Regions from separate parts of the Stutzerimonas balearica DSM 6083 genome, predicted to be linked through region 1. Evidence: predicted binding sites of a transcription regulator. Region 1 holds the regulator's gene; each other region holds the start of a gene.
The links. The regulator FliA, encoded in region 1, starts transcription of late flagellar genes. The targets are predictions, from matches to a motif close to CTAAAGTTTNNNNNNNNNNNGCCGNTAA.
Positions count from the first base shown of each region.

Region 1 (10,385 bases):
TGACGTACCGCGGTGATGCCGTCCATCATCGGCATCTCGTAATCCATGGTGATGACGTCGGGCTTGAGTGCCATCGTCTGGTCGATGGCTTCACGGCCGTTGGTCGCGGTGCCGACGACCTGGATTGCGGGGTCCGATGAGAGGATTTCGGTGACGCGCCGGCGAAAGAAGCCGGAGTCGTCCACCACCAGGACCTTGACTGCCATAAACACTCCTAGCGGCGGTGGTCCGCAGACCCCCGCCCTACTGATCAGGCCCTACGCGCGTAGCGCTTGAGCATGCTGGGAACATCGAGGATGAGCGCAATGCGTCCGTCGCCGGTAATCGTGGCGCCGGACATGCCAGGCGTGCCCTGCAGCATCTTGCCCAGGGGCTTGATCACCACCTCCTCCTGCCCGACGAGCTGGTCGACGACAAAACCGATGCTCTGGTTGCCTACGCTGAGAATGACGACATGCCCCTCGCCCTGCTCCTCGTCCGCCGCCCCGTGCACCAGCCAACGCTTGAGGTAGAACAGCGGCAGCGCCTTGTCCCGGACGATGATGACTTCCTGGCCATCGACCACGTTGGTACGCGACAGGTCGAGGTGGAAGATCTCGTTGACGTTGACCAGCGGGAAGGCGAATGCCTGGTTGCCAAGCATGACCATCAGCGTGGGCATGATCGCCAGCGTCAGCGGCACCTTGATCACGACCTTCGAGCCCTGCCCCTTCGTCGAGAAGACGTTCACCGTGCCATTGAGCTGGGAAATCTTGGTCTTCACCACGTCCATGCCGACCCCGCGGCCGGACACATCGGAAATCTCGGTCTTGGTCGAGAAACCCGGGGCGAAGATCAGGTTGTAGCATTCCAGATCGCTCAGGCGATCGGCAGCATCCTTGTCCAGCATGCCCTTTTCGACGGCCTTGGCGCGCAGGACATTGGCGTCCATTCCCTTGCCGTCGTCGGTGATCATCAGCAGGATGTGGTCACCCTCCTGCTCGGCGGACAACACTACCCGGCCGGTGCGCGGCTTGCCTGCGGCTTCGCGATCCTCGGGAGTCTCGATGCCGTGGTCGACCGCGTTGCGCACCAGGTGCACGAGCGGATCGGCCAGCGCTTCGACCAGGTTCTTGTCGAGGTCGGTCTCTTCACCGACCAGCTCGAGGTTGATCTCTTTCTTCAGGCTGCGCGCCAGGTCGCGGACCAGGCGCGGGAAGCGACCGAATACCTTCTTGATCGGCTGCATGCGCGTCTTCATCACCGCGCTCTGCAGATCGGCCGTCACCACGTCGAGATTGGACACGGCCTTGGCCATGGCTTCGTCGCCACTGCTGGCACCCAGGCGTACCAGGCGGTTACGCACCAGCACCAGCTCGCCGACCATGTTCATGATTTCGTCCAGGCGTGCGGTATCGACCCGCACGGTGGTTTCCGCTTCGCTGGCCGGTTTCTCCGCCGTGGCGCTCGCCGCGGCAGGCGTGCCACGGGCTGGTGCCTCGGCGCGTGTCGGAGCAGCCGCCGGCGCCTTGGCCGCCGCCGGCTTGGTGGCTTTTTCCGCGGGCTTGGCCGGTGCCGCTGGCGGCGTCGCCTCGGCGGCGCTGGAACTCACGCTGGCAGGCTCGAACTTGCCCTTGCCGTGCAGCTGATCGAGCAGCGCCTCGAATTCGTCGTCGGTGATGTGCTCGCCGCCGGTGGCTTCGCTCGCGGCAGCAACCGGTTGTTCGACCGGCTTGCCTGGCTGCGCGGCCGGCTTTTCAGCGTCCGGGGCGAACTGCCCCTTGCCATGCAGCTGGTCGAGCAACGCTTCGAATTCGTCGTCGGTGATCTCGTCGGATGCCGGCTCTGGGGCTGCGGCAGCGGGCGCCGTGCCAGCCGGCGCGGCGTCGGAAGCGCCACTGAAGCTGCCCTTGCCGTGCAGCTGGTCGAGCAGTGCTTCGAATTCGTCGTCAGTGATCTCATCAGGAGCTGCGCCCGACTCGGCCGTCGGCTCGGCCGCCGGCGCCTGGATCGCATCGAGCAGCTGCTCGTACTCGTTATCTACCGAGTCCTCGGCAGCCGCTACGACCGGCTCGGGAGCAGGTTCGGCCGCCGGTGCGGCCTCTTCGGCGCCTGCCGGCTCGGCCAGACGCGACAGCGCGGCCAGCAGCTCCGGCGATGCCGGGGTCGGCTCGACGCGCTCACGGACCTGATTGAACATGGCGTTGACCGAGTCCAGGGCCTGCAGCACTACGTCCATCAACTCGGAATCTACGCGGCGTTCGCCTTTGCGTAGCGTATCGAAGACGTTTTCGGCAACGTGGCAGCACTCGACCAGCTCGTGCAGCTGCAGAAAGCCTGCGCCGCCCTTGACGGTGTGGAACCCGCGAAAGATCGCATTGAGCAGGGCCATGTCATCGGGGCTGCTTTCCAGCTCCACCAGCTGCTCAGACAATAATTCGAGAATCTCGCCGGCCTCTACCAGGAAGTCCTGGAGAATTTCTTCATCGGCGTCGAAGCTCATATTCCTGTTCCCCTAAAAACCCAGGCTCGAAAGCAGATCATCCACGTCGTCCTGTCCCGACACGACGTCCTCACGCTTATCGGCATGCATCTGCGGACCTTCACCGTTGGACGGTGATTTTTCTTGTTTTTTCTTCTCTTGCTCGGCGCGCATGGCATCGCGGTCATGCTGGATGCCTGCAACACGGTCCACCTGACCCGCCATCAAGACGAGATTGAGCAGGTTGCTTTCGAGCTCGGTGATCAGTCGGGTGACGCGCTTGATGACCTGTCCGGTCAGATCCTGGAAGTCCTGGGCAAGCATGATTTCGCTCAGGTTCTGCGACAACAGGCTGCCGTCGTTCATGCTGCGCTTGAGGTACTGGTCGATGCGCTTGACCAGGCTGCGGAACTGGTCGGCGTCCATTTCGCGGCGCATGAAGCGCTGCCAGTCCGCCGTCAGACTCTGGGCCTCGTAGCTCACGTAGTTGACCAGCGGCGCGGACTCCTCCACCAGGTCCATGGTGCGATTGGCGGCCTTCTCGGTCATTTCCACGACATAGGAAAGCCGGTCGGTGGCATCGGTTATCGGTGACGGATCGCCGCCAGTGGCACAGGTATCCATCTCGAGCTTGACGATGGCGTTGTGCAGCTCGCGGGTGAGCTTGCCGACTTCCTGATAAAGGCTGTGGTTGCGCGCCTGGCTGAGCTCATTGAACATCTGCGTCGCTTCGTCGAAACGACCCTGCTGCAGGCTTTCAATCAACTTGGGGGCGTTGGCCTTCAGAGTCGCTTCGAACTCTGCCAGGCTTTGATCTGCTTGCGTCATAGTGCCCTCGCGGCGTTGCTGCTTCAGCCGTTGACGCGCTCGAAGATCTTCTCGATCTTTTCCTTGAGCACCTGGGCGGTGAAGGGCTTGACCACATAGCCGTTGACCCCGGCCTGGGCCGCTTCGATGATCTGGTCGCGCTTGGCTTCAGCGGTGACCATCAGTACCGGCAGATGCTTGAGGCGCTCATCGGCACGCACCTGGCGCAGCAGGTCGATGCCGCTCATGCCGGGCATGTTCCAGTCAGTCACCAGGAAATCGAAACTGCCGCTCTTGAGCATCGGCAAGGCCGTGGTGCCGTCGTCGGCCTCGGCCGTATTGGTGAACCCCAGATCACGCAAGAGGTTCTTGATGATGCGTCTCATCGTCGAGAAGTCATCGACGATGAGGATTTTCATGTTCTTGTCCAAGTCGACCTCCGTAATTCCAAAATCTCGGCAACCGAGCACGTCTCGCAGCAATACAGTCGATCAGGCGGCACGCCACTCGCCAAGGCGCGCCCGCAGACGCGCGGCACACTGGCTATGCAGCTGGCTTACGCGCGATTCGCTGACGCCCAGCACTTGACCGATTTCTTTCAAATTCAGCTCTTCGTCGTAATACAGCGACAGCACCAGCTTTTCCCGCTCGGGCAGATTGGCGATGGCATCGGCCAGGGCCTGCTGAAAACGCTCGTCTTCGAGGTCGCGGAAGGGTTCCGGGTGCGCGCTGCCGGCATCCTCGTTCAGTTCGCCGTGCTCGCCTTCCTGCAGCAGATCGTCGAAGCTGAAAAGCCGGCTGCCAAGCGTATCGCCCAGAATCCCGTAGTACTCGTCGAGGCTCAACTTAAGTTCGGCCGCAACCTCGTGATCTTTAGCGTCACGCCCGGTTCTGGCTTCGATGCCGCGGATCGCCTCGCTGACCATGCGCGAGTTGCGATGCACCGAACGGGGCGCCCAGTCGCCCTTGCGCACCTCGTCGAGCATGGTGCCGCGGATGCGGATGCCGGCGTAGGTTTCAAAGCTGGCGCCCTTGCCCGAGTCGTATTTCTTTGCCGCTTCCAGCAGCCCGATCATCCCTGCCTGGATGAGGTCGTCGACCTGCACGCTCGCCGGAAGGCGGGCCAACAGGTGGTAGGCGATGCGCTTGACCAGCGGGGCGTACTGATCGATCAGGCGATATTGCGCATCCTTTTCGTGTGCCTTGCTGTAATACATAGCGGATCCGGCAGTTTTCATTCGTGGTTCCCGGCAGTGCCTGGATTGATCAGTCGCTCGACGAAGAACTCCAGGTGCCCACGCGGGGTGGCAGGCAATGGCCAGGTATCGACCTTCTGCGCAATGGCCTTGAACGCCAGCGAGGACTTCGCCCGAGGATAGGCATCGTAGACGGCGCGCTGCTTCTGCACGGCCTTGCGCACCGACTCATCGTAGGGAATCGCGCCGACATATTGCAGCGCGACATCGAGAAATCGCTCGGTGACCTTGGTCAGCTTGGCGAACAGGTTGCGGCCTTCCTGCGGCGCGTGGGCCATGTTGGCCAGCACACGGAAGCGGCTGATGCCGTAGTCGCGATTGAGCAGCTTGATCAGCGCATAGGCGTCGGTGATGGACGTCGGCTCATCGGTGACCACCAACAAGACTTCCTGGGCGGCACGCACGAAGCTCACCACGGCGTCGCCGATACCGGCTGCGGTGTCGATGATCAGCACATCGAGCTCATCGCCCAGCTCGCTGAAGGCCTGGATCAGACCGGCATGCTGCAGGGTCGAGAGCTGGACCATGCTCTGGGTACCGGAGGCGGCCGGCACGATGCGGATGCCGCCTGGCCCCTGGATGAGCACGTCACGCAGGTCGCACTCACCGGCGATCACATCGGCCAGCGTGCGTTTGCTGGTCAAACCCAGCAGCACATCGACGTTGGCCAGGCCGAGGTCGGCGTCGAGCAATACGACGCGGCGACCGAGATCGGCCAGGGCCAGTGCCAGATTGACCGACACATTGGTCTTGCCGACGCCACCTTTGCCGCCGGTCACCGCAATCACCTGTACGGGATGCATACCCATCTTCAAACGCCCATATGTAGCAGGCCCAAGGGGCCGACGATGCGCCTTGCGGACGCATCAGGTTTATTCGATTGCCAGCGCGCGCTCAACCCGCCCGCCGCGACGATTCGTTGTACAAGCCGGCGAACATGTCCGCCATGGTTTCCTCGCTCGGCTCTTCGTCCGACTGCAAACTGACAGCGCGACTGACCAGTTGGTGGCTGCGCGGCAGATGCAGGTCGTCCGGAATACGCGGCCCGTCGGCCAGGTAGGCTATCGGCAAGTGCTGGCTGATCGTGAGCCCCAGCACATCACCGAGCGAACCAGCCTCGTCCAGCTTGGTCAGGATGCAGCCACTCAGGCCGCAGCGGCGATAGTTGTGCCACGCCGCCTTGAGCACCTGGCTCTGGCTGGTCGCGGCCAGTACCAGATAATTGCGTGACTTCACGCCTCGGTCCGACAGCGCGGCCAGCTGCTGACGCAGGGTCGGATCGCTGGCCGGAAGGCCGGCGGTATCGATAAGGATGACCCGCTTGCGTGCCAGCGACGCCAGCGAGCTGGCCAATGGCTTGGCGGGATCGATCTGCACCACCGGCACGTCGAGGATTCGCCCCAGCGTCTTGAGCTGCTCCTGCGCGCCGATGCGATAGTTGTCCATGCTCGCCAGGGCAATGCTCTGCGCGCCGTGCTTGAGCACGTAGCGCGCGGCCAGCTTGGCCAGGGTAGTGGTTTTGCCGACGCCTGCCGGGCCGACCAGGGCAATCACGCCACCCTCTTCCAGCGGCTCGTTCTTGCTGACCTTGATCGACTGCGCCAGGTGCGCAAGCAGCATGCGCCAGGCCTGCCGCGGATCACTGACGGTGGAGACCTTTTCCAGCAGGCTGCGCGACAGCTCGGCCGGCAGGCCGACGCGCTGCAGGCGGCGCCAGAGGCTGGCCTGCTGCGGACGACGGCTCTGCTCCTGGCCCCAGGCGATGGAGCCGAGCTGTACTTCGATCAGCTCACGCAGCCCCTGCAGCTCGCTGTACATGCTCTCGATGGCCCGGCTGTCGAGCGCCGGCGCCGCGCCGTTCGACACCGGCTCGGGTGCCGGCGCCGGCTTGGGCTCGTCAAGCAGTTGACGATTCTGTGCCGGCTGCGGCCGGGCACCGGACAGTTCTGCATGCGCGCTGGCGATGCGCGTCTGCGTCTTGCGCAGCTCGGCTTCGAGCGCGGGATTGGGCTTCTTCGCTTCGGGCGCGGCCTGCACCGGATAATCGAGCACAGCCGTCAGCTCCACGCCGCCGGCCACGCGCCGGTTGCCGATGATCACGGCATCGGCGCCCAGCTCGTCGCGAACCATCTTCATGGCGATGCGCATATCGGCGGCGAAGAAACGTTTGACCTGCATGGCCTGCACCCTCGATTAATTCTGTCCCACCGTCGAAACGATGGTGACCTGCTTGTTGTCCGGAATTTCCTGGTAGGCCAGCACATGCATGTTCGGCACCGCGAGCCGCGCGAAGCGCGAGAGCATCGCACGAACCGGACCCGCCACCAGGAGAATCGCCGGCTTGCCGAGCATTTCTTGACGCTGCGCGGCCTCCACGAGGGAGCGTTGCAACTTTTCGGCCATTCCCGGCTCCAGCAGGATGCCATCTTCGGCACCCTGTCCGGCCTTCTGCAGACTGTTGAGCAATATCTGTTCCAACCGGGGCTCGAGCGTGATGACAGGCAGCTCCGGCTCTAGTCCCACCACGTTCTGCACGATTGCACGCGACAGCGCGACACGCACTGCCGCGACCATCGCGGCGGGATCTTGACTCTTGCCGGCGACATTGGCGATGGCCTCGGCAATGGTGCGAATGTCACGAACTGGCACCTGCTCCTGCAGCAGCGTCTGCAGCACCTTGAGCAGCGTAGACAACGACACCATGCCCGGCACCAGCTCCTCGGCGAGCTTGGGCGAACTCTTGGCCAGCAGCTGCAGCAACTGCTGGACCTCCTCATGCCCCAGCAGTTCGTGAGCATGCTTGTAGAGCACCTGGTTCAGGTGCGTAGCAATCACCGTGCTGGCATCGACCACCGTGTAGCCAAGCGATTGAGCCTGGTCGCGCTGACTGCCCTCGATCCAGACCGCCTCCAGGCCGAAGGCCGGGTCCTTGGCGGCGATGCCGTTGAGCGGACCGAACACCTGCCCGGGGTTGATTGCCAGCTCCCGGTCCGGATAGACCTCGGCTTCGGCCAGGCTGACCCCCATCAGGGTCAGCCGGTAGGCGTTAGGCATCAGGTCGAGGTTGTCACGGATGTGCACCGACGGCATGAGAAAGCCCAGATCCTGCGACAGCTTCTTGCGCACGCCCTTGATTCGTCCGAGCAACTGCCCACCCTGGTTGCGATCGACCAGCGGAATCAGGCGGTAGCCCACCTCCAGCCCGACCATGTCGACGGGCGTGACGTCATCCCAGCCAAGCTCCTTGGCTTCGGTGGCGCGCTGGGCCGGCAACATCTCCTGCTGCTTCTGCACCTCCTGCTCGGCTTGCTTCTCCGTGCGCTTCTGGCGATACCAGATCCAGTACGCACCGGCCGCAGCCAGGGCACCGAGCCCGACGAAGGAAAAATGCGGCATGCCCGGCACCAGACCCATGGCGATCAGAATTGCCGCCGACACCGCCAGCGCCTTGGGCGAAGAGAACATCTGCCGATTGACCTGCTGGCCCATGTCCTCGGAGCTGGTGACCCGCGTCACCATGATCGCCGCTGCGGTGGACAGCAGCAGCGACGGGATCTGCGCCACCAGGCCGTCACCGATTGTCAGCAGCGCGTAGACCTGGCCGGCCTCGGCAAAGCTCATGCCGTGCTGGGCCATACCGATGCCCATGCCGCCGAGCAGGTTGATGAAGAGAATCAGCAGGCCGGCGATGGCATCACCGCGGACGAACTTGCTGGCACCGTCCATCGATCCGTAGAAGTCCGCCTCCGAAGAGACCTCGGCGCGCCGCTTCTTGGCTTCGGCCTGGTCGATCAACCCGGCGTTGAGGTCGGCGTCGATCGCCATCTGCTTGCCCGGCATGGCATCGAGGGTGAAGCGCGCGCTGACCTCGGAGATACGCCCGGCACCCTTGGTGACCACCACGAAGTTGATGATCATCAGGATCGCGAACACCACGATACCGACGACGTAGTTACCGCCGATCACCACGTTGCCGAAGGCCTCGATCACATGGCCTGCGGCACTGCCGCCGTCGTGTCCGTGGATCAGCACCACCCGCGTCGAGGCGACGTTCAAGGCCAGGCGCAGCAGGGTGGCGACCAGCAGCACCGTCGGGAAGACCGCGAAATCCAGCGGCCGCAACGCATAGACGCTGACCAGCAGCACGACGATGGACAATGCGATGTTGAAGGTGAACAGCACGTCCAGCAGGAACGGCGGCACCGGCAGCATCATCATGCCCAGCATCACCAGCAGCAGCAGCGGCACCCCCAGGTTGCCGCGGCCGACACCGGTCAGGCTGTTGCGCATATTGATCAGTTGCGTGCGATCCAACGTGGCCCCCAGCGAAACAGAGAAAAATTGACGCGACGAAACGCTCTGCCCCGGCTATAGCAAGAAGGGGTCCAACTCAGGTGCAGCGGGCGAACCCGTCGCCCAAACGGCAGTCACACGCTGACTTGCATCCACACAACCCGAACCGAAGAAGGAGACCGCCATGAACAAGTGGATCATCGCCGCTCTGGCCAGCTGCGTGGCCGCAGCGGCACAGGCTGAAACGCTCAACGTGCAAATGAACGCCGTCGGCGCCGATGGCGTCGGCAAGTCGGTCGGCCAGGTCAGCATCGAAACCAGCGACTACGGCCTGGTGTTCCGCCCGCAGCTGTCGGACCTGCAACCTGGCGTGCACGGCTTCCACATCCACGCCAAGGGCAGTTGCGAAACGGCCGAGATCGACGGCAAGACCACGCCGGCCGGCGCGGCAGGCGGCCACTGGGATCCGAAGAACACGGGCAAGCACGGCGAGCCCTGGGGCGACGGCCATATGGGCGACCTGCCGGCGCTCTACGTCGAGAGCGGCGGCACAGCCAAGCAGCCGGTGCTCGCACCGCGACTCAAGAGCCTCGGCGACATCAAGGGCCTGGCTCTGATGGTGCACCAGGGCGGCGACAACCATGCCGACCATCCGCAACCGCTGGGCGGCGGCGGTGCCCGCGTTGCCTGCGGGTTGATCAAGTAAGCCCCGCCAGAGGCCGGCGAGCGCCGGCCTCTTCTGCCTGCGATCAGGCGTCGCGGCGCAGATCCGGCGGAATCGGCAGATCGTTCAGCGGCGCCGGGCGCCGTGCCCTGCCCGCCTGGTACTGACGCAGCTGATAGACGTAGGCCAGCACTTGCGCCACTGCCAGGTAGAGCCCGGCCGGGATTTCCTGGTCGACCTCGGTCGAGTAGAACACGGCACGCGCCAGGGCCGGCGACTCCAGCACCGTCACCCGGTGTTCCTGCGCGATCTCGCGGATCTTCAGCGCCAGGAAGTCGCCACCCTTGGCTACCAGCATCGGTGCGCCGCTCTTGTCGGCGTCGTACTTCAGCGCCACGGCGAAGTGGGTCGGGTTGGTAATCACCACGTCGGCCTCAGGTACTGCCTGCATCATGCGCCGCTGCGCCGCGTCACGCTGCAACTGGCGAATGCGTGACTTCACCTCGGGCTTGCCTTCGGAATCCTTGTATTCGTCCTTGACCTCCTGCTTGGTCATCATCAGCTTCTGCTTGTGATCCCAGAGCTGGAACGGCACATCCACTGCAGCGATGAGAATCAGCCCGCAAGCCATCCACAAGGCGCTCCAGCCGACCACCTCCACGCTGTGCATGATCGCCAGATCGAGCGGCTGCTTGGCGATCGACAAGAGATCGTCCTCGTAGGCGGACAGCACGGCCAGCGCGACGAGCAACACCACGGAAAACTTGGCCAATGCCTTGAGCAGCTCCACCAGGGCCTTGGTGGAGAACATCCGCTTCAGGCCCGATGCGGGATTCATCCGGCTGAACTGCGGCGCCATGGCCTTGGCCGAGAACAGCCAGCCGCCCAGGGCAATAGGGCCGGC
Region 1 covers NZ_CP007511.1:2,690,335-2,700,719, forward strand. Annotated here, with positions in the region: gene CL52_RS12190 (protein-glutamate methylesterase/protein-glutamine glutaminase) at 1-206, opposite strand, end outside; gene CL52_RS12195 (chemotaxis protein CheA) at 251-2,482, opposite strand; gene CL52_RS12200 (protein phosphatase CheZ) at 2,495-3,289, opposite strand; gene CL52_RS12205 (chemotaxis response regulator CheY) at 3,313-3,687, opposite strand; gene fliA (RNA polymerase sigma factor FliA) at 3,760-4,485, opposite strand; gene fleN (flagellar synthesis regulator FleN) at 4,503-5,333, opposite strand; gene flhF (flagellar biosynthesis GTPase FlhF) at 5,419-6,702, opposite strand; gene flhA (flagellar biosynthesis protein FlhA) at 6,718-8,838, opposite strand; gene sodC (superoxide dismutase family protein) at 9,002-9,523, shown strand; gene flhB (flagellar biosynthesis protein FlhB) at 9,567-10,385, opposite strand, start outside.

Region 2 (10,385 bases), 580 kb from region 1:
GTGCAGGCCAAGACCGTCAGCTGGGAAGACATCGCCAACGACCACCTCACCACCCGCGACGTGCTGCAATACGGCATGGGGACCAGCGCACAACGCTACAGTCCGTTGGCGCAGGTCAATACCGAGAACGTCTTCAAGCTGACACCGGCCTGGTCCTACTCCTTCGGTGACGAGAAGCAGCGCGGCCAGGAGTCGCAGGCCATCGTCCATGACGGCGTCATCTACGTCACCGGCTCCTATTCGCGGGTGTTCGCCATCGACGCCAAGACCGGCAAGCGGCTGTGGAACTACACCCATCGCCTGCCCGACGACATCCGCCCGTGCTGCGACGTGGTCAACCGCGGCGCCGCAATCTATGGCGACAAGATCTTCTTCGGCACGCTGGACGCCGCGGTGGTCGCGCTGAACAAGGACACCGGCAAGGTGGTGTGGAAGAAGAAATTTGCCGATCACGGCGCCGGCTACACCATGACCGGCGCACCGACCATCGTCAAAGACCAGAAGACCGGCAAGGTGCTGTTGATTCACGGCAGCTCGGGCGACGAGTTCGGCGTGGTCGGCCAGCTGTTTGCGCGCGACCCGGACACGGGCGAGGAAGTCTGGATGCGCCCCTTCGTCGAAGGGCACATGGGGCGTCTCAACGGCAAGGAGAGCACGCCGACCGGCGACGTCAAGGCGCCCTCCTGGCCGGATGATCCCAACCACCCGACCGGCAAGAAGGAAGCCTGGAGCCACGGGGGCGGCGCTCCCTGGCAGAGCGCCAGTTTCGATCCGCAGACCAACACCATCATTGTCGGCGCCGGCAACCCGGCTCCCTGGAATGGCTGGGCGCGTACCGCCGACGGTGGTGATCCGAAGGACTACGACAGCCTTTACACCTCCGGCCAGGTCGGCGTCGATCCGAGCACCGGCGAGGTCAAATGGTTCTACCAGCACACGCCGAACGACGCCTGGGACTTCTCCGGCAACAACGAACTGGTGCTGTTCGATTACAAGGACAAGAACGGCAAGACGGTGAAAGCCACGGCCCATGCCGACCGCAACGGTTTCTTCTACGTCGTCGATCGCACCTCCGGCAAGCTGCAGAACGCCTTCCCCTTCGTCGACAACATCACCTGGGCGAGTCACATCGACCTGAAGACCGGTCGCCCGGTGGAGAACGAGAACCAGCGCCCGCCGCTGCCCGAGCCCGGCGAGAAGCATGGCAAGTCGGTGGAAGTCTCGCCGCCGTTCCTCGGCGGCAAGAACTGGAACCCCATGGCCTACAGCCAGGACACCGGGTTGTTCTATGTTCCGGCCAACCACTGGAAGGAGGACTACTGGACCGAAGAGGTCAGCTACAAGAAGGGTTCGGCCTACCTTGGCCAGGGCTTCCGCATCAAGCGGATGTACGACGACCACGTGGGGATCCTGCGGGCGATGAACCCGACCACCGGCAAGGTGGCCTGGGAGCACAAGGAAAAACTGCCGCTGTGGGCCGGCGTGCTGGCCACCAAGGGCGGCCTGGTGTTCACCGGCACTGGCGACGGTTTCTTCAAGGCCTTCGACGCCAAGACCGGCAAGGAGCTTTGGAAATTCAACGTCGGCACCGGGATCATCGCCCCGCCGATCACCTGGGAGATGGACGGCGAACAGTACATCGGCGTAACGGCCGGCTATGGCGGCGCCGTGCCGCTGTGGGGTGGCGACATGGCGGTGCTGACCAAGCCGGTCGCCCAGGGCGGTTCGTTCTGGGTCTTCAAACTGCCTGAATGGGACAAGAAGACCGCGCAACGCTGACCGGCCAGGCCGTGCCGAGCAGGCACGGCCCTCGCCGCCCTACCCGGCCGGCGAACATCGCCCGCCCTTCGGTCCCGAGTTGGCGCTCTCGCCGAAGGGCGAGGCGGTGTTTCGCATGGCCTTCCCGGGTCGCCCGGTGCGACCGGAACTGCCGGAGCCATCCCCATGAAGATAATCAACGCCCTGCTGTTGCCCCTGGTCCTGCTGGGCAGCGCCCATGCGCTTGCCGAAGACGACGCGCGCCTGGTCATCAACGGCTGCGTCATCGAGCCGGACAGCCAGTGTCCGAACGCCGACCTGCGCGGTGCGAACCTCGCCAACCAGGATCTGCGCCGGATCAACCTCGCCGGCGCAGACCTCAGCGGTGCCGACCTGCGCCACGCCAATCTCGACCTGGCCAATCTGGAAAAAGCCAGGCTCAAAGGCGCCAACCTCACCCGTGCCAGCCTGCAACAGGCCAATCTGCGCCTGGCCGACTTCAGCGAGGCGCGGCTGGTCGCCATACGCGGTTGGGGCCTGTTCGGCCAGGCCGCACAGTTCCGCCAGGCCGACCTGACCGGCGCCTTTCTGGAGTTCGCCCGCCTGAGCGGTGCAAAGCTGCACGACAGTCGTCTGATCGCGGCAGACCTGGAGATGGCCTGGCTGAGCAAGGCCGACCTCAAGGGCGCGGACCTCAGCGATGCCAACCTGCAGGAGGCCAAGTTCAACGATGCCAACCTGGCCGACGCCAACCTCAGGGGTGCGCGCCGCCATTACGCCACCTTCCAGGGCACCAACATGGAAGGCTGTCGTGACTGCCCGATCGGCTGGGAGCGCTGAGCGCGCCGGCATGGACTCAGTCCACATCTGCCGCTAGGGTTGCCCGATGAGCGGCGCCGCCCGGCGCCGACAGCCGGAGCGAGGCAGGTCAATGCCCGATATCACCGCGGCAAGGTTTCCCGAGGACCGCGATGCGGTTCTGGCAATCTTCACCGAGTACGTTCGCAGTCCGAGCGTCAGCCTCGACTATCAAGGATATACACGCGAGTTCGCCGAACTGCCCGGCGCCTATGCGGCACCGGCGGGCTGCCTGCTGCTGGCTCGCGTCGGCCGCGAGGTGGTGGGCTGCGCCGCCCTGCGCCGGGTCGACGACACCACCTGCGAGATGAAGCGCGTTTATGTGCGTCCGCAGGCGCGTGGCCAGGCGCTCGGCCGGCAATTGGTCGAGCGCATCCTTGCCGAAGCGCGTCGGGCTGGCTACCAGCGCATCTGCCTCGATGTGTTGCCGGAGTTTACCGCGGCGCGCCAGCTCTATCATTCGCTCGGCTTCGTCGCTGCTGAACCGGTAAGCGTCAATCCGGTGCCGGGCACCGCCTTTCTCGGCCTCGAGCTGTAACCGATGGCCAATCTGCCGATTGTTCGCCTCAAGCCGCCTGGCGAAGCCGGCGAACTGGCGCCGTTCGCCGGCATGCCGCCGGAGCGGATCGTCATGCCTGACAGTGCGGCGAGCTGCGAAGCGGTACTGCGTGAGCTGCTCGCCTGGCCAGGTCCGATTGGCTTCGATACCGAGTCCAAACCCACCTTTCGCGTCGGTGAGCATTCGGACGGTCCCCACCTGATCCAGTTCGCTACCCCGCAGCGCGCCTACCTGCTGCGGGTCGCCATTGCTGAATGCCTGCCGGTCGCCAGGGCCGTGCTGGAGAACCCGCGCCTGGTGAAGCTTGGCTTTGGCCTGAAGTCCGACCGCAGCCGTCTGCAGGGCCGGTTGGGCATCGCCTTACGCGCCGGCATCGACCTGGGCAGCGTGTTGCGCTACGAGGGGCGCAAGGGCCAGGTCGGCTTGCGCGGTGCGCTGGCAGCCCTGCGCCAGGAGGCGATCGCCAAGTCGCGCCGGCTGTCGACGTCCAACTGGGCAAACCTGCAACTGAGCGAGGCGCAGCAGCGTTACGCCGCCGACGACGCCTATGGCGCGCTGCAGGTATTCGCGGCGCTCGAGGCCGAGGTGCAGCAAAGGCTCCTCGCGCTCGCCCGTACGCCGGAGCGGTGATGTCATTGCGACAGCCTATCGGGCCGATAGAGCAAATTGTCGTCCGGGGTCTCTCCAGTTCGCCGTAGCGCGGCCGAATTACACAGTGGGCGGTAGGTCCCTCCCTTCACTGGATGCCAAGAAAATGTTCAACAACCAACTCAAGCGGGAGCTGTCGGCGCTTCGCGAGGAAGCCTCGATCAGCCGACAGATCAAGGACTCGCTGTACCGCGAGATGATGGTCCTCGAAGTGGACCCGCAAGGACGCATCCAGCATGCGAACGAAACCTTTCTCGCCGAAATGGGCTACCGCCGCGACGAGTTGCTCGGCCGACCGCTCGACGGCTTGTTTTCCGCGCAATTTCGCAGCGAGGCCAACTATTCCAGGCTGCAGACCGCGATACGCCAGGGCGAGCATTTGTCCGGCGCCTACCGCCTGTTGCGTGCCGATGGCAAGGAGGCCTGGCTGCGCTCGATCTGGCAGCCGATCAAGGCGGCCGATGGCGCGCTGCTGCACATCACGCTCTGCGCCAACAACCTGACCCGCACCATCGAGTCCTCGCGCGAGGCCGAGAGCGTGATCAACGCCCTGCAGCGTTCGACCGCGGTGATCGAGTTCGACCTGAGCGGCCACGTGCTGACCGCCAACCAGCGCTTCCTCGACGGCATGGGCTATCGCCTGGAGCAGATCCAGGGCAAGCACCACCGAATGTTCTGCGAACGAGAGGAAGCCGAGTCGGCCGAGTACCGCGCCTTCTGGGAGCGCCTCAACCGCGGCGATTTCGTGGCGGCCCGCTTCAAGCGCATCGATGCCCTTGGCCGTCCGGTATGGCTGGAGGCTTCCTACAATCCGGTGCACGACGCCTACGGCAAGCTGTACAAGGTGATCAAGTTCGCCACGGTGATTACCGAGCAGGTTCAGCGCGAGATGGCGGTGGCCGAGGCGGCGACGATCGCCTACAGCACGTCGCAGCAGACCGACCTCAGCGCCCAGCGTGGTGCGCAGGTGGTGCAGCAGACCGTCGAGGTCATGCATCAGATCGCCCAGCAGATGCAGGACGCGTCCGATGGCATCGAGGCGCTGGACAAGCAGTCGCAGCTGATCAGCGCGATCCTCAAGACCATCAGCGGCATTGCCGACCAGACCAACCTGCTCGCGCTCAACGCCGCCATCGAGGCCGCGCGTGCCGGTGACCAGGGGCGTGGCTTCGCTGTGGTGGCCGACGAGGTACGCCAGCTCGCCGCGCGAACCAGCAAGGCGGCCGAGGAAATCGTCGGGGTGGTGCAAAAGAACCAGGACCTGGCGCAAGCCGCCGTGCACAGCATGTCGGCCAGCCGCAGCCAGGCCGAGCAGGGCCTGGAATTCGCCAATCAGGCCGGCGCGGTGATCGTCGAAATCCAGGACGGTGCGCAGCGGGTGGTCAGCGCGGTCGGCCAGTTCGCCAGTCAGCTGAACAGCGACAATCGCTAGCGGCGCACGCTGCCCGCACGGCCAGACAACCTGCCTGGCCGTGCGCTCGCGTTACAGCGCGTCCCAGGCATAGCGCACGCCCAGCCAGCCGGCACGCGGCGCCCCCGGGGCGATGAACTGCTCATGGCGCCATTCGTCCGGGTCGCTGGCGAAGGCGTTGCCGGCGCCGACAAAGGGGTTCTCCGCGAGCGCGCCGGCTGTCGCGTAGCGCTTGTCGAACAGGTTGTCGACTCGACCGAACAGCGTCCAGCCCGGTGCGAACCGGTAATCGGCGGTGAGATTGACCACCGCATAGCCCGCCAGCTTTCCGCTGCCTTCGAATTCGTCGTTGGGCCGGTGACGGTTGTTCTCGTTGCCGCGCACGTACTGATCCGAGTAGGCCAGCACGGTGGTGCCCAGCCGCAACCGGTCGTTCAGGTTCCAGTCCAGGCCGAGCTTGAGGTTGTGTCGGGGCAACCCTGGCAGGTAGTCGCCGCTGGCGATGCGGATTTCGTCGTCCGGGCAGCCGCCCTCGCCTTCGGTGCTGTTGTTCTCGGCAAGAATGCAGGCCGAAGAGCGGAAGGTCGCATGCAGCCAGGTGTAGTCGACCCGCCAGTCCACCGGCCCCTGCGTGCCGGCCAGGCCGAACTCGATGCCCTGGCGCTGCGTGCGGCCGAAGTTGGTGAAGTAGCCCTGGCTGCCGCCGGTGCCGACGAACAGCAGGTCGTCATGGTTGATGCTGCGGAAAGCCCCGAGATTCCAGTGCGTGCCGCCGGCCAGCTCGCCGCGCAGGCCGAGCTCCAGCGTGCGCGTGACGACCTGTTCGAGGAAGGGGTCGGCGGCCATGGCGTTGGGCAGGCTGCAGGGATTTTCGGGATCGGCGCAGCCGAGTTCGATCGGCGTCGGCGCACGGTTGCCCTGCGAAAAGCCGCCATACAGCGTCAGCGCCGGCTGCAGCTGCCAGGCAAAGCCCAGGGCCGGGTTGAGTTTGTGGTAGGTGAAGTCGCCGTCGAGGTTGTCACCCATGCGGTCGGAGTTGACCACGCGGGTGCGGTTGTAGCGCAGCGAGCCGGTCAGCTGCAGGCGCTCGGTCAGTGACCAGGTGTCGGTCGCATAGAGGCTCGAGGTGCGGGTGCGACCCAGCAGGCTGTTGACCTGCTCTTCGTCCTCGCTGGCAAGGATGCCGCGCTCGTCGGTCAGCTCGCCGCCCTGCTCGCTTTGCTGGAAGCTGGCGCGTGTGTTGTCGTGCGTCAGGCCGAAGGCAAACTGGTGGGCGCCGGCGTAGTGCGTCCATTGCAGCGCCAGCCCGTAGGCGCGCTGCGTGGTCCGGGTGCGGTTCAGCACGCCGCTTTCCGGGCCTTCGCCGATGAAGCCGTCGTCGGCCCACTCCTCGTATTCATCCTCGTATTCGTCGTTGCCGTCGCCATTGAGCGTCTGCGTGCGGGTGCGACGCAGGTAAAGGGTGCCCGATAGCCGATCGCGCTCGCTCAGCCAGTGGCTGGCCGAGAGTGCCATCAGGTGGCTCCTGTTCTCGGTCTGGTCGGGATAGGTAAAGATCGCGTCTTCGTCGCGATCATGCAGGCTTTCAGGCAGCAGGCCGTTGCCGATCAGGTCGTTGTCGGCATGCGCCAATGTCAGCGCCACGTCGGTGCTGTCGCTGGTCCAGGCGAACTTGCCGAACAGCTGCCGCACTTCGGAGGGCGAATGGTCACGCCAGCCATCTTCGTCCATGCCTTCGGCCGCCAGGTACCAAGAGAAATTCTCGTGGCTGCCGCCCTGCTCGACCGCCGCGCCGTAGCGCCCGAAGGAGCCGCCGTACACCTCGGCCGAGCCGCCCGGATGGGTATCGCCGCGCTTGGTTTGCAAGGCCAGCGCCCCGCCCAGGGTGTTGAGCCCGTAAAGCGGGTTCGAACCGGGCACGAGCGTGGCGCTGGCGAGCGCGGTATTGGGTATCAGGTCCCAGTGCACCACGTCACCGAAGGCTTCGTTGATCCGCACGCCGTCGAGAAACACCGACATGCCCTGCGGCGTGCCCAACAGCGGCGAGGCGGAGAAGCCGCGGTAGTTGAGGTCCGCCTGGTAGGGATTGCCCTGGGTTTCGTTGAGATTCACGCTCGGCAGGCCGCGCTGCAGCTTTTCGGCCAGCGATTGCCCTCCCAATCGATCGAGCTGCCGCTCATCGAGTGTCTGCACATTGGCAGGCACCTGGTCCTTCGGCAGGTCGATGCCCGGCAGCGGAGTCGTGGCGACGACCTCCGCAGCCTCCAGTTCGAGTGGCTCGTCGGCGTGAGCCAGGCCGGGCAACAGGCCGGCGATGGCCAGGGAAAGCAGCGTGCGCCGGGGCAGCCGGCGACTACTGAACTGAGACTGCATCGGGTAGTTCCTTGTTCTTGTCAGGCGGATCGGGCCGAACGAGCCGGCGGGCGGCTCCCTACGTCGGTTTGGGCAGGCCGTGCTGGCAACCTGCCAGGGCGATTATCAGAAGGAGTCTGGCTGCGCCGACAGGGAAGATTTCCCGGTTCGTGCGGGAAAACTTCCCGGCGCCGCGGAGATTGGTCGTACGACCTGCGCATTAGGTCTACGCCGCCTTTCGGGCACATCCAGGCAGCAGCGGCACGGCCGTGCGGCGCTGTTTGCCGGCCGGCGGGGATGGGTGAAGTTCGGAGGCACGCCAGGCGGCCGAAGGCTGCTGGGCGCGGGGCGGTAACGGGACGCGGCGGTCGGCAGGTGACCTGCCACCTGCCCGTCGACGGAGTTGAAGCGGCTGGTGGTCAGGCTTCGCAGAGCATGCGTTCGCCGACCCGCAGCAGGCCCTGGTCGATGGCCAGGTGTACCAGCTCGGCCTGGGAGCTGACCTCGAGCTTGTTCTTGAGCAACGCCATGTGGTTGGACACGGTCTTGCTGCTGATGCACAGACGCTGGGCGATCTCACGGGTGCTGATGCCGCGCGCGAGCATGATGAACACTTCCATCTCGCGCGGCGTCATGTCCGCCAGCCGCCCCTGGTTGGCCGAACTCGACGCGCGCTGGCAGGCCAGCTCGACGGCCAATGGCTGTTCGATGAACGGCTGTCCGGCCAGCACCTTGCGCACCGCCTCGACCAGCACGTCCGGTGCGCAACGCTTGGTCAGGTAGCCGGATGCGCCGGCGTCGAGGGCCTGCCGAACGAGAGCCTGCTCATCGTGCATGCTGAAGATCAGCACCGGCAGCAGCGGCAGGCGCTGGCGCAGGCGCCGGCAGGTTTCCAGCCCGCTGATGCCCGGCAGCCCGAGGTCAAGAATTACCAGGCTGGGCACCTCGTCCTGCACGCTCTGCAGGGCCTGCTCGCCGCTCGCGGCTTCGGTTACCACCACTTCAGGCAGCAAGGCGGTCAGCAGGCTGGCGTAGCCCTGACGGACCACGGCGTGATCGTCGACCAGCAGAATGTTCATGTTGTCGCTCCTGTGCAGGGCAGGTTGAGATAGAGCGTCCAGCCGCGCCCCGGGCAATGCCGCAAGCGCAGCCGGGCGCCGAGACAGCGGGCGCGCTCGCGCATCGAGCGCAGGCCGACGCCGGTACCTTCGGGCGGCTGGCCGTGGCCGTTGTCGGCGACCAGCAGGCTCAGGCCGCGAGTGCCGCCACGTAGCTGCAGGCTGACCTGGCTGGCCTGCGCATGCCGCGCGACGTTGGTCAGCGCCTCCTGGGCGAGCCGGTAGAGGTGCAGCTTGTCGTCCATGTCCAGCGAGGGCATCGTGCCGCGCAGGCGAAACCGGCATGCGATGCCCTGCGAGGCCTGCCACTGCTCGGCAAGCTGGGCGATGGCCTGCTCCAGGCTGAGATGCTCGAGCATGACCGGATACAGGTCGCGGACCAGCCCGCGAAAGCCGTTCTGCAGGTCGAGGCTGTGCTGCTCAAGGTGCGCGGCGGTCTCGCGCACGGCTTCGGGGCGGTCCGCCTGGACACGGAGCAGGCAGGCGCGCGCACGGATGCCGGCGACATACTGCCCGAGATCGTCGTGCATCACCTGCGCCAGGCGTGTGCGTTCGCGTTCCTGCAGCTCCATCAGGGTACGGTTGAGCCGCAGGTTGTCGGCTTCGGCCGCTTCCAGCGCGCCGGCCATCTGGTTGAACTGCCCGGCCAGCCGCTGGGCCTCCGGCAGACGTCGTGCCACCAGGCGTGTGGCCAGCTGCCCGCGCGATATGCGCAGCAGCCCGCCGAGCAGGTCTTCCAGCACGCCCAGTGCATGGCCGACGGCCCAGCGAATGGTAAGCAGGCTCAGTGCCAGGGCCAGGCCGAACAGCGCCAGCAACTGCAACAACGAGTCCCAGACTTCCTCGACCTCGTCGTCCGGGTTGACGGTCAGGCGGATCTGCTGGCCATCGTCGAACTGCACGGTTTTCGCTGGCATCACCTGGGGATACAGCCACTGGCTCAACCAGCGGCGATGCTGCCCTTCGGCTGTGGCTACCGGCTCTGCCCCGGCCGCGATGCGCTCGACCCGGATGTGCCGGAGGCTGTCCTGCAGGCCGCTGGCCAGGGCCTGCGGGTGGCCGCGCAGGCTGAGCGCGAGGTAGTCGACGACCTGTTGCGCGGCATCCATTTCGCGTTGCACGTCGTGCGCGGCCTGGCGCAACAGGACGCTCATGCACACGAGCGTCACCGCCGCGAAGAACAGCGCCACCAGCAGGTAGGTGCGACCAAGGGCATTCATCGCGCCGCCCTCACTTGACTACGAAACGCCCTTCCATGCCCTTGTTCTGCAGGCCCTTGCAATAGAAGGGGTAGCTGCCGGGCTTGATCGGCAAGAAGAAGATCTCCGCTTCGCCGGCGTCCTCGAATTCCAGTTCGGTAAGGGTCATCGCCTTGATCTCGACGCCGCCGGCCTCGACCTTGCGCAGAAAGATCGAATGGGCGAATTCCGGGGCCTGGAAAGCGCACTCCTTCTGACCGTCGGAGATCACCTTGAGCTGGTAGGCGACGCCGGTTTCCAGCTGGTATTCCTTCTGCGAGACCGCGTAGTCGCTTTCTTCGGAGCCGAACTTGAGATCCGGCAGGGCCTGGGTGCGACGGGTCAGGTCGCCGGCGGCGTGACATTGATCGAAGCCGATCAGGCTGGCGATGAACAGGGCGTTGAGCAGCAGCGCTTTGCAAGTGGGCATGGGACAGCCTCGT
Region 2 covers NZ_CP007511.1:2,111,215-2,121,599, forward strand. Annotated here, with positions in the region: gene exaA (quinoprotein ethanol dehydrogenase) at 1-1,779, shown strand, start outside; gene CL52_RS09600 (pentapeptide repeat-containing protein) at 1,945-2,598, shown strand; gene CL52_RS09605 (GNAT family N-acetyltransferase) at 2,690-3,154, shown strand; gene CL52_RS09610 (3'-5' exonuclease) at 3,158-3,805, shown strand; gene CL52_RS09615 (methyl-accepting chemotaxis protein) at 3,930-5,255, shown strand; gene CL52_RS09620 (TonB-dependent receptor) at 5,307-7,607, opposite strand; gene CL52_RS09625 (response regulator transcription factor) at 8,006-8,665, opposite strand; gene CL52_RS09630 (sensor histidine kinase) at 8,662-9,924, opposite strand; gene CL52_RS09635 (cupredoxin domain-containing protein) at 9,935-10,372, opposite strand.
Region 2: the regulator FliA is predicted to act here: its motif matches at 3,858-3,885, upstream of CL52_RS09615 (methyl-accepting chemotaxis protein).

Region 3 (10,385 bases), 1.5 Mb from region 1:
CCCGGATCTCGGCTCTGCGGCCGAGCCACTTGCGCATCGCTCCGGATCGCCGGCCGGCGCGAAACGAGCAAACGCCCGACAGCACGATCTCGCCATTTCACGGCCCGATTGCCCGCTCCGGCGCTGCACAGGGGCCCCTTCACGAAGGGACGTCCTTGCCTCGCGGCGCCGTCCATCGTCACTCGCTCGGCCTCCACGCCTCACGTCTTCCGTGCACAGCACCACCCGGCCTTCTGGCGCGGGCGCGGCCGCGTCACCGAGAAGTTCGAGCAGAGCACTTCGCCAGGCTCCGCTCTGTTTTGGCTTCACCTCACCTTGCAAGGTCTGACAGGCAACGCCAACGGCCCCTCGGAGGCCGAATGGAGCCCGCGCGGAAAGAAGCCAGCGACATGGGGTCGGCGATTGGAAAACGCGCATCGCCCGCCAGGCTCCACCAGGCCGGCAGGCGCCTCGCCAATCGCCATCACGCTGCGCGAACCGCAGTGGCCAAACCAGGCGCGCAAGAAACGGAGGTTCTGCGCCACGGCCGCTGCCCCTTACAACCGGAAACTTCCCATCTGCCGCCCCAGGTCCACGGCCAGTTGCGAGAGCGCCTGACAGTCGCTGCGGCAGGCCTGAACATCGCGCGCGGTGGCCTGCGCCAGGTCGGCGATACCCTGCACATTGCGGGTGATCTCCTCGGTCACGCTGCTCTGCTCCTCGGTCGCGGCAGCCACTTGGGTGTTCATGTCGCTGATCGACTCGACCTGCTCGGTGATTGCGCCGAGCGACTGCCCGGTACGCTGGCTGGCCGCCACGCCGGTGCCGGTGGCCGCCTGGCCGGCGTGCATGGCGCCGACGGCGGTCTCGGCACCGCTCTTCAGCCGCGCGATCATCTGCTGGATCTCGTCGGTGGAGGCCTGGGTGCGACTGGCCAGGGTCCGCACCTCGTCGGCGACCACGGCAAACCCTCGGCCCATGTCGCCGGCACGGGCGGCTTCGATCGCCGCGTTCAGCGCCAGCAGGTTGGTCTGCTCGGAAATGCTGCGAATCACCGCCAGCACCTGATCGATGGAAGCCACCTGCTGCGCCAGCTCGGTCACCGAACCGGCTGCCTGGCCGATCTGCCCGGACATCCGCTCGATATGGGCAATGGACTCGCCAACCACCTGGCGCGCCTCCAGCGCTTCGCTGCGCGCGCCCTGCGACGCCTGCGCGGCGTTGCTGGCATTGCGCGCGATCTCCTGCACGGTCAGGCCCATCTCGTGCACGGCGGTAGCCACCATGTCGGTCATCTCGTGCTGTCGCCCGGCGCGCATCGCGGTGTCGTCGACCACCCGCGCAACCTGGCCGACCGCCGTGCGCAACTGCTCGCCGGTCTTCAGCACGTCGCCGATCAACCCGCGCAGGCTGGCAATGAAGCGGTTGAACCCTCGCGCCAGGTCGCCAAGCTCGTCGGCCCGGCTCTCGTCGAGCCGACGGGTCAGGTCACCGCCACCGCCGCCGATCTCGACCAGCGCGGCCGTGACCTGCCGAATCGGCCGTACCAGTCCGCGAGCCAGCAGCACGATCACGCCGAGAAAGGCCAGGCCAATGGCCGCGCCGATCAGGCTGGTGGTCCACAGGGTGCGCCGTGCCTCGCCGAAGATCTCGGCCTCCGGCACCTCGGCGACCAGCTGCCAGCCGAGGCCTTCGAGCGGCTTGGCCATGGCCAGAAAGGTCTCGCCGTCGCGCTCGAAGCGCACCACCCCGCCGCTGCCGGACTGCAGTTGCCCGGCCGCCTCGGCGCCGGTCAGCTCGGTGAGCGCGGCACGCCCGTTGCGCTCGCTCTGCGGATGGATCTTGACCTGTCCGTCACTGCCGACGAGGTATACCTCGCCGCGCTCGCCAAAGCGGAAGTCGGCGATCAGCGCGGACATGCTGCTCAGGCTGTAGCCCAGCCCGGCGACGCCGAGCACACGCCCGCCGGCGCTGATGCGCTGATTGATGAACAGCGTCGGCTGGCGGGTCGCCTTGTCGATGTCCAGCTCCAGCCGGCGCTCCTGACTGCCGTCGACCAGGCTGTAGAACCAGGCGTCGGCGGCTGCCGAGCGCGACAGCGTGCGGCTGAGCCCCGCGTCGGAATAGTAGTGCCCGCTGTCGAGCACGGCGATGGAGGTGGCCAGTGCGTTCTGCTGCGTCTTGACGCCGTGCAGGTAGCGGGCAATGGCGGCGGCCTGCTGCGGGTCCTCGCCCTGGCCGAGCCAGTCATGCACCAGCGTGTTGCCGGCGATCGCCGCGGTCGCGGTGATCGGGCCGGCCAGGGTGCGTTCGATGTCATGCGCGATGGCGTTGATGTTGGCCGGCAACGCCTCGTCGAGCAGGTAGCGCTCGGCCAGCCGTTCGACGGCAGAGGCGTAGACCAGAATGACGATCAGCAGACTCGTCAGCAGGGCAGCGCCCATGCTGAGGATCAACTGCCACTGGATGCTGCGCTTGAAGAACGGCATGGAGGCAACCTCGTGCGGGTAATTTCGTACACATCATTTGGCCATCACTGTACACAATTTTCAGTACAGGCAAACAGGCTTAGCGGCCTGCCGCCGCTGAACTTGATAGCGGAACCGCCGACCGACGCGGCGCCCGACGAGCGGCGGTGCGGTTGAGAGGCCGAAGAAGCGGGTGCTAGCATGCCGCGCAACGCCGCCTGGCCGGGCGGTGCCAGCCAAGCAGGTCCGCATGTCGAGCATTCGTGAGCGCAACAAAGAACTGATCCTGCGTGCCGCCAGCGAAGAATTCGCCGAGAAGGGCTTCGCCGCCACCAAGACGAGCGATATCGCGGCCCGCGCCGGGCTACCCAAGCCCAACGTCTACTACTACTTCAAGTCCAAGGAAAACCTCTACCGAGAGGTGCTGGAAAGCATCGTCGAGCCGCTGCTCGAAGCATCCGCGCCGTTCAACGAGCCCGGCGAACCGGGCGATGTGTTGCGCGCCTACATCCGCACGAAAATCCGCATCTCGCGCGACCACGCCTACGCATCGAAGGTCTTCGCCAGCGAGATCATGCACGGGGCGCCGCATCTGTCGCCGGAACGCGTGGCCCAGCTCAACGCCCAGGCGGCGCACAATATCGCCTGCATCCAGCGCTGGATCGACGCCGGGCTGATGGCCAGGGTCGACCCCAACCACCTGCTGTTCAGCATCTGGGCGGCCACCCAGACCTACGCCGACTTCGACTGGCAGATTTCCACCGTGACCGGCAAGGCGGCGCTCGAAGACAGCGACTACGAGGCGGCGGCCGAAACCATCATCCGCCTGGTGCTCAAGGGCTGCGAAGTCACCGAGCGCACCTAGCTGGCCGCGCCCAGCGGCGCCGGGCGGCCGAGCAGATAACCCTGGGCCTTTTTCACGCCGAGCGTGCGCAGCACGGCCAGCTCCTCCTCGGTTTCCACCCCTTCGGCAACTACCTTGCTGCCGGTTTCCGCGGCGAAGCGGATCAGCGCGGCCGCCAGCGCCCGGCAGTTGCTGTCGCCGTCCAGGTTATTGATCAGGCTGCCGTCGAGCTTGATGACGTCCGGCCGCAGCCTGAGGATGTGGCGGAAACTCGCATAGCCGGCACCGGCATCGTCGACCGCCAGGCGCAGGCCGCGCTCGCGCAGCGGGCGCAGTTCTTCCTCGACCCGCTCGTAGTCGCAGATGCAGGCATGCTCGGTGATCTCCAGCATCAGCCGCGCCAGCGGCTGCTCTTCCAGCACCGGCCTCAGCTGGCCGCCGATGATGGTCTCCGGCGAGACGTTGAGCGAGATATAGCTGTCGCCTGGCAACTGCTCGAGCCCCTTGAGCGCCTCGACGATCAGCGCGATCTCCAGCTCGCGCTGCAGGCCGACCTCGCCGGCCTCGAGAAACCAGCGGTCCGGCGAGCGCAGCGGTTCGCCGCTGAAGCGCGCGAGCGCCTCGTAGCCCAGTGCCGTACCGGCTTCGAGCTGGACGATGGGCTGGTAGACCACGTGGTAGGCCTGCGAGCGCAAGGTCTCTTCGATCCGCGCCAGCTTGCTTCGCTGCACTCGCGCACGGCTGGTCTGGCGTTGCAGCAACTTGCCGGCGAAACCGGCGAACAGGCGCAGCGTGTGCAGGTCACGCACGTTCAGCGTGTGGTCGGGCTGGCTGCTGAAGCAGCAGAAGGTGCCGAACAGGCTGCCGTCGCTGAAACGGATCGGCACCCCGAGGTGTGCGCCGACTACCACGCCAGGCGTATGCGGAAAGGCGCTGGCCGGCAGCTGGCCGGTATCGGGAATGAGTTCGGGCAGGCGGCCGTCGACGACACGCTGGCAATAGGTCTCGTCCAGCGGGCTGCCGGTGTTCTCGGCGATCGGCAGCGGGCTGGCGCGGCCATCCACATAGCGGAAGATCCGCTGGCCTTCACGAAACTCGCCGATAAAGGCCACATCCATATCCAGGTGCAGCCTGACCGCATGCAGGGCCTCTGCGAGCATCTCGCTTATGGTCATGTTGCTGGACTCGAACTCCAGCACCGAGAAAGGCCCCCGTCGCTCGGTCGCCTCCTCCGGATTCGATTCCTCACCCACCATGATTCCCTCCTGCGCTGCCTCGAACGGGTCGGCACTTTACGTAGCGCTTCTGATTGCAAGGGGCCACTGCACCCTCGAAGTTCAGACCACCCGTTTGGCGCTATCGTTTCCCTGGCGCAGCCTCGAGTAAGACCCAGGTCGGCGCGTGGTCACTGGCATGTTCCTGCCCGCGCACCCAGCGATCCACGCCAGCGTCCTGCAGGCGCGGCGCGAGGTCCGGGCTGAGCAGCAGATGGTCGATGCGCAGCCCGGAGTTCTTCTGCCAGTGCTGTCGAAAGTAGTCCCAGAAGGTGTAGATGCGCTCGTCCGGGTATCTGGCGCGCAACGCGTCGGTCCAGCCCTGCGCCAGCAGGCGCTCGAAACATTCGCGGCTTTCCGGCTGCAGCAGCGCGTCCTTCAGCCAGGAGCGCGGGTTGTAGATGTCCTCGTCGGTCGGCACCACGTTGTAGTCGCCGGCCAGCACCACCGGATGCCCGCTGGCGAGCAAGCCGGCGGCGTGCTCGATCAGCCGCTCGAACCAGGCCAGCTTGTAGTCGAACTTCGGCCCGGGCTGCGGGTTGCCGTTGGGTAGATAGAGGCTGGCGACGATCACCCCGTGCACCGCGGCCTCCAGATAGCGGCTGTGGCTGTCGTCCGGGTCGCCGGGCAGGCCGCGGCGGATCTCCAGCGGTTCGCTGTCACGGGCAAGAATGGCCACGCCGTTCCAGGACTTTTGCCCGTGCCAGATGGCGCCGTAGCCGGCGCCACGGATGTCATCGATGGGGAAGTCGGCATCCTGCGCCTTGAGCTCCTGCAGGCAGACCACATCGGGCTGCTCGCGCGCCAGCCACTCGAGCAGGTTGGGCAGGCGCGCACGGATGCCGTTGATGTTGAAGGTGGCGATTTTCAAGCGGTCCACAAGCGCCTCGCTGCTCAGCCGATAGTGTTCACCTTAGCTGTGACCGCACAGGCCCGCATCCGTCCGCCCCATGTCGTCAGTCGGGACCGAGCGGCAAGCGCAGGGTGAACACGGTGGCCTGCGCGTCGCTGCTCACCTCCACCTCGCCGCCGTGCAGCTGCGCGATCGAGCGCACGATGGCCAGCCCCAGGCCGCCGGAATCACCCGGCTCGGCGCGTGACGGATCGCAGCGGTAAAAGCGGTCGAACAGCCGCGGCAGGTGCTCGGCGGCAATCGCCGGCCCCAGATTGATCACGCTGACCATCCGCCAGCCGTCCTCTGAGCCGCTGACGATGCGCACCGGGCTGTCGGCCGCGCCGTAGCGCAGCGCGTTGGCCAGCAAGTTTGCCAGCGCCCGGCGAATCAGTTCGGGGTCGCCGCACAGCTCACCCTCGGTCTCGTCGAGCAGCTGGATGCCGCGCTCTTCGGCGACGCCTTCGAAGTAGTCGCACAGTTGCTCGACCAGTGCCGGCAGTGCAAAGCGCTGCCGCTCGATGGCCGCCGCCGGCTGCTCGGCACGGGCGAGAAACAGCATGTTGTCGATCATCCGCGCCAGGCGCTCGTACTCCTCCTGATTGGAGGCCAGCAGTGCCTGGTAATCCTCCGCCGCGCGGGCACGGTGCAGCAGTTGCTGGGTCTGGCCCATGAGGTTGCCCAATGGCGTACGCATCTCGTGGGCCAGGTCCTCGCTGAAGCGCGACAGCCGGGCGAAACCCTGTTCCAGCCGGTCGAGCATCTGGTTCAGCGCCACGCGTAGCGGTTCCAGCTCGTTCGGCACGGTCGAGTCGTCCAGGCGCAGGTGCAGATGCTGCACATTGATCGCCAGGGCCTGACGCGTCAGCTGGCGCACCGGGCGTAGCGCGCGCCGGCTGATCAGCCAGCCGAGCACGGACGCCAGCAGCGCACCGAGGCTCAGCGCCCACCACAGCTTCACACGGTAGGCCGCGAGCATCTGTTCGCGCTCGGCTAGCAGGCGCCCGGCCACCAGCGTCAACCCCGCCTCGCCCGGCAGCCGCCGCCAGGCCAGCCGCGCCTCGCCGATATCCTGCAGCGCCGCAGCGTCGCCGGCCGGCAGTGGCGGAATGGGCAGCCGCGCCGGGTTGATCTCGATCAGCGCGCGCCCCTGGGCATCCAGCAGCCAGAGCAGGCTGTCGCGGTTGCCCAGCATGTTCTCGTAGAGCTGCGGCCGCTGGCGCAGCGCGTCGATGCTGGCGCTGTCATCCAGCAGTGCCTGCATGCGCTCCAGCCGGCCGAGCAGCGCCTGGTCGTCGCGCCAGACGATCTCGCGCGCCAGCGAGCGGTACAGGTAGAGGCCGATGGCCCCGAGCAGCACCACCGCGACGAGGGCGAAGGCCAGCGCCAGGCGCAGGCTGAGCGAGCGTGGCAACAGACTCATGCCGAGAGGTCCAGCACGTAGCCCATGCCGCGCACGGTGTGGATGAGCTTGAGCGGATAGGGATCGTCGACCTTGGCGCGCAGCCGGCGGATCGCCACGTCGACCACGTTGGTGTCGCTGTCGAAATTCATCTGCCAGACCTGCGAGGCGATCTGCGCGCGGGACAGCACCTCGCCCTGACGGCTGAGCAAGAGGTGCAGCAAGGCGAACTCCTTGTTGGTCAGGTTGATGCGCTCGCCCTGACGGGTGACGCGGCGGCGCAGCAGGTCCAGCTCCAGGTCGGCGACGTGGAAACGTTCGACCTCGCGCGGCGGGCCGCGCCGCAGCAGGGTGCGTACCCGCGCCAGCAGCTCGGCGTAGGAAAAGGGTTTGATGAGGTAGTCGTCGGCGCCCAGTTCCAGCCCGCGCACCCGGTCTTCCACCGCATCGCGGGCGGTGAGGAACAGCACCGGCGTGTGCGCCGAGCGCTGGCGCACCACCTGCACCAGCTGCCAGCCATCGAGCCCGGGCAGCATGACGTCGAGGATTACCAGATCGAACGTTTCCTCCTCGATCAGGTGTTTGCCGTCGACGCCGTTGCGCGCGACCTCCACCCGGTAGCCGGACTCCTCCAACCCACGCTTGAGGTAGTCGGCCGTCTTGGCCTCGTCCTCCACCACCAGAATTCGCATCGGATTACCTCATTGATGGCGCATAGGTTATGGGGCCAAGGACTTGTCAGCCATTACAAAAGCGTAATGCGCAGGCAACGGTTCTGACGGGCGGCGGGCGGCGGGCGGCGGGCGGCGGGCGGCGGGCGGCGGGCGGCAGCATGCGCCTCGAAGCTCAGCCACCCAAGGAAACCGATATGCGTATCGCCGCCACACTGTCACTGCTGGCCCTGGCAGTGCTTACCCCGGCCCTGAGCGCCAACGCCGCCACGCCGACACCGATCACCCAGCAGAACGTCTCGCTGGCGCTGGCCGACGGCCTGATCCAGCAGACTCTGGACGCCTGCCATGCGCAGAACCGCACCGCGGTGGTCGCCGTGGTCGATCGCGGCGGCAACCTGGTTGCCCTGCGCCGCGACGACAACGTCGGCCCGCACAACACCCTCGCGGCGCAGCGCAAGGCCTACACCGCGCTGTCGAGCAAGACACCGACCCGCCTGTTCGCTGAGCGCGCCGCCGCCACGCCGGATGCCGCCAACCTCAACACCCTGGACGAACTGCTGCTGCTCGGCGGTGGCGTGCCGCTGAAAGTCGGCGACGAGCTGATCGGTGCCATCGGCGTGGCCGGTGCCGGCGGTGCCAGGAACGACGAGGCCTGCGCCGTGGCCGCCATCGAAAAACTGCTGCCCTCCTCCCACTGAAGAAAAGGAAAACACCATGAAAGCACTACGTTCCATCGCCGCCGGCTTGATGCTCAGCGGCCTGTCCGGTCTCACCCTCGCAGCTGGCAACCCACTCAGCGTGCACGTGCTGAACCTGGAGAACGGCCTGCCCTCGCCGGACGTGCGCGTCACCCTGGAACAACGTCAGGGTGACACCTGGAAATCACTCAACAGCGGCGAGACCAACGCGCAGGGTCGGATCACGGCGCTCTACCCGGAAGGCAAGGCGCTGGAGAAAGGCACCTACCGCGTCACCTTCAAGACCGGCGACTGGTTCGCCACGCAGAAGGCCAGCACCTTTTTCCCCGAAGTTCCGGTGATCTTCGAAGCCGATGGCAGCGTCGAGCACTATCACATCCCGCTGCTGCCGAGCCCCTACGGCTTCTCCACCTACCGCGGCAACTGAGCCGCTCAGCGCACTTCCCAGTAGCCCGGTGCGTTGTAGATGTCCTTCAGGTAGTCGATGAAGAAACGCACCTTGGCCGGCAGGTAGCGCTGCTGCGGGTAGACGGCCTGGATGTCGTAGGCCGGCAATGCGTACTCGTCGAGTACCGTGACCAGCTCGCCGCGCTTGAGCTCGGTCTGGATCTCCCAGGTCGAGCGCCAGCCGATGCCCAGGCCCTGCTTGACCCAGTCGAACAACAGCTCACCGTCATTGCAGTCCAGATTGCCGGCCACGCGTATGGCCACCTGCCGGCCGTCGCGCAGAAAAGTCCAGCCGCGCTGCTGACCGCCCTGCAGGTTGAAAGCCAGGCAGTTGTGCTCGGTCAGTTCCTCCAGCGTCGTCGGCGTACCGTGGCGGGCGAAGTACTCGGGCGAGCCGCAGACCACCCGCCTGTTCGGGAACAGCCGCACCGCCACATAGTTGGGGTCGGTCACCTCGCCGATGCGAATGCCCATGTCGTAACCGTGGCGCACCAGGTCGACCACGCTGTCGGTGAAGTTGAACGACAGTTGCAGGTCCGGGTAGCGCGCCTGGAACGCCGGTGCGTGCGGGCCGATATGCCGCCGCCCGAATGCCGCCGGCGCCGACACCACCAGGTGGCCGCGGACCGAGGTGCGGTCGTGGCTGATGCTGGCGTCCACCTCATCGAAGTCCTTGAGCAGCCCGCGGGCGCGCTCCAGATACTGCTCGCCCAGATCGGTCAGCGACAGGCCGCGGGTGGAGCGGTGCATCAGCTTGACGCCCAGATGCCGCTCCAGCGCATCCAGCCGCCGCCCCATGACCACCGGGGTGACGTTCTCCTTGTGCGCGGCGGCGGCGAAGCTGCCGCAGTCGGCCACCAGCACGAAGCTGCGCAGGGTCGTATAGCGATCCATTCGATACTCCTGATATCGACAGAACTGAAGTCTCGGCCAATTCCGCCACAGAATACAGGGCGGCATGCTTGGGCCACGTAGAAAAACTATCGAATAAAAAGACAGCCACGATCCAGCGAGCTAGCGATCTGCTCCTAACGCAGCAGGGCCGACGCGCAGCAGATCGTGAACAGATTCCAAGAATCAGGAGGAAGAACCATGGCCCGCATGAGAGCAATCGATGCCGCCGTCGCGGTAATGCGCAAGGAAGGCATCGATACCGCCTTCGGCATTCCCGGCGCGGCGATCAACCCGCTGTATTCCGCCCTGCGGGCCGATGGTGGCATCCGTCACGTACTTGCCCGTCACGTCGAGGGTGCCTCGCACATGGCCGAGGGCTATACCCGTGCCAAGCCAGGCAACATCGGCGTGTGCATCGGCACCTCCGGCCCGGCCGGCACCGACATGATCACCGGCCTGTACTCGGCTTCCGCCGACTCCATTCCGATCCTCTGCATCACCGGGCAAGCACCGCGTGCCCGCCTGCACAAGGAAGATTTCCAGGCCGTGGACATCGAGTCCATCGCCAAGCCGGTCACCAAGTGGGCGGTCACCGTACTCGAGCCGGCACTGGTCCCGCGCGTGTTCCAGCAGGCCTTCCACGTGATGCGCTCAGGCCGCCCCGGCCCGGTGCTGATCGACCTGCCGTTCGACGTGCAGATGGCCGAGATCGAGTTCGACGTCGACACCTATGAGCCGCTGCCGGTCTATAAGCCGGCGGCAACCCGCAAGCAGATCGAGAAAGCCATCGACATGCTCTGCGCCGCCGAGCGC
Region 3 covers NZ_CP007511.1:1,182,782-1,193,166, reverse strand. Annotated here, with positions in the region: gene CL52_RS05425 (methyl-accepting chemotaxis protein) at 537-2,468, opposite strand; gene CL52_RS05420 (TetR/AcrR family transcriptional regulator) at 2,698-3,312, shown strand; gene CL52_RS05415 (sensor domain-containing phosphodiesterase) at 3,309-4,547, opposite strand; gene xth (exodeoxyribonuclease III) at 4,648-5,445, opposite strand; gene CL52_RS05405 (heavy metal sensor histidine kinase) at 5,522-6,880, opposite strand; gene CL52_RS05400 (heavy metal response regulator transcription factor) at 6,877-7,551, opposite strand; gene CL52_RS05395 (GlcG/HbpS family heme-binding protein) at 7,728-8,231, shown strand; gene uraH (hydroxyisourate hydrolase) at 8,248-8,658, shown strand; gene CL52_RS05385 (LysR family transcriptional regulator) at 8,664-9,572, opposite strand; gene gcl (glyoxylate carboligase) at 9,771-10,385, shown strand, end outside.
Region 3: the regulator FliA is predicted to act here: its motif matches at 2,548-2,575, upstream of CL52_RS05425 (methyl-accepting chemotaxis protein).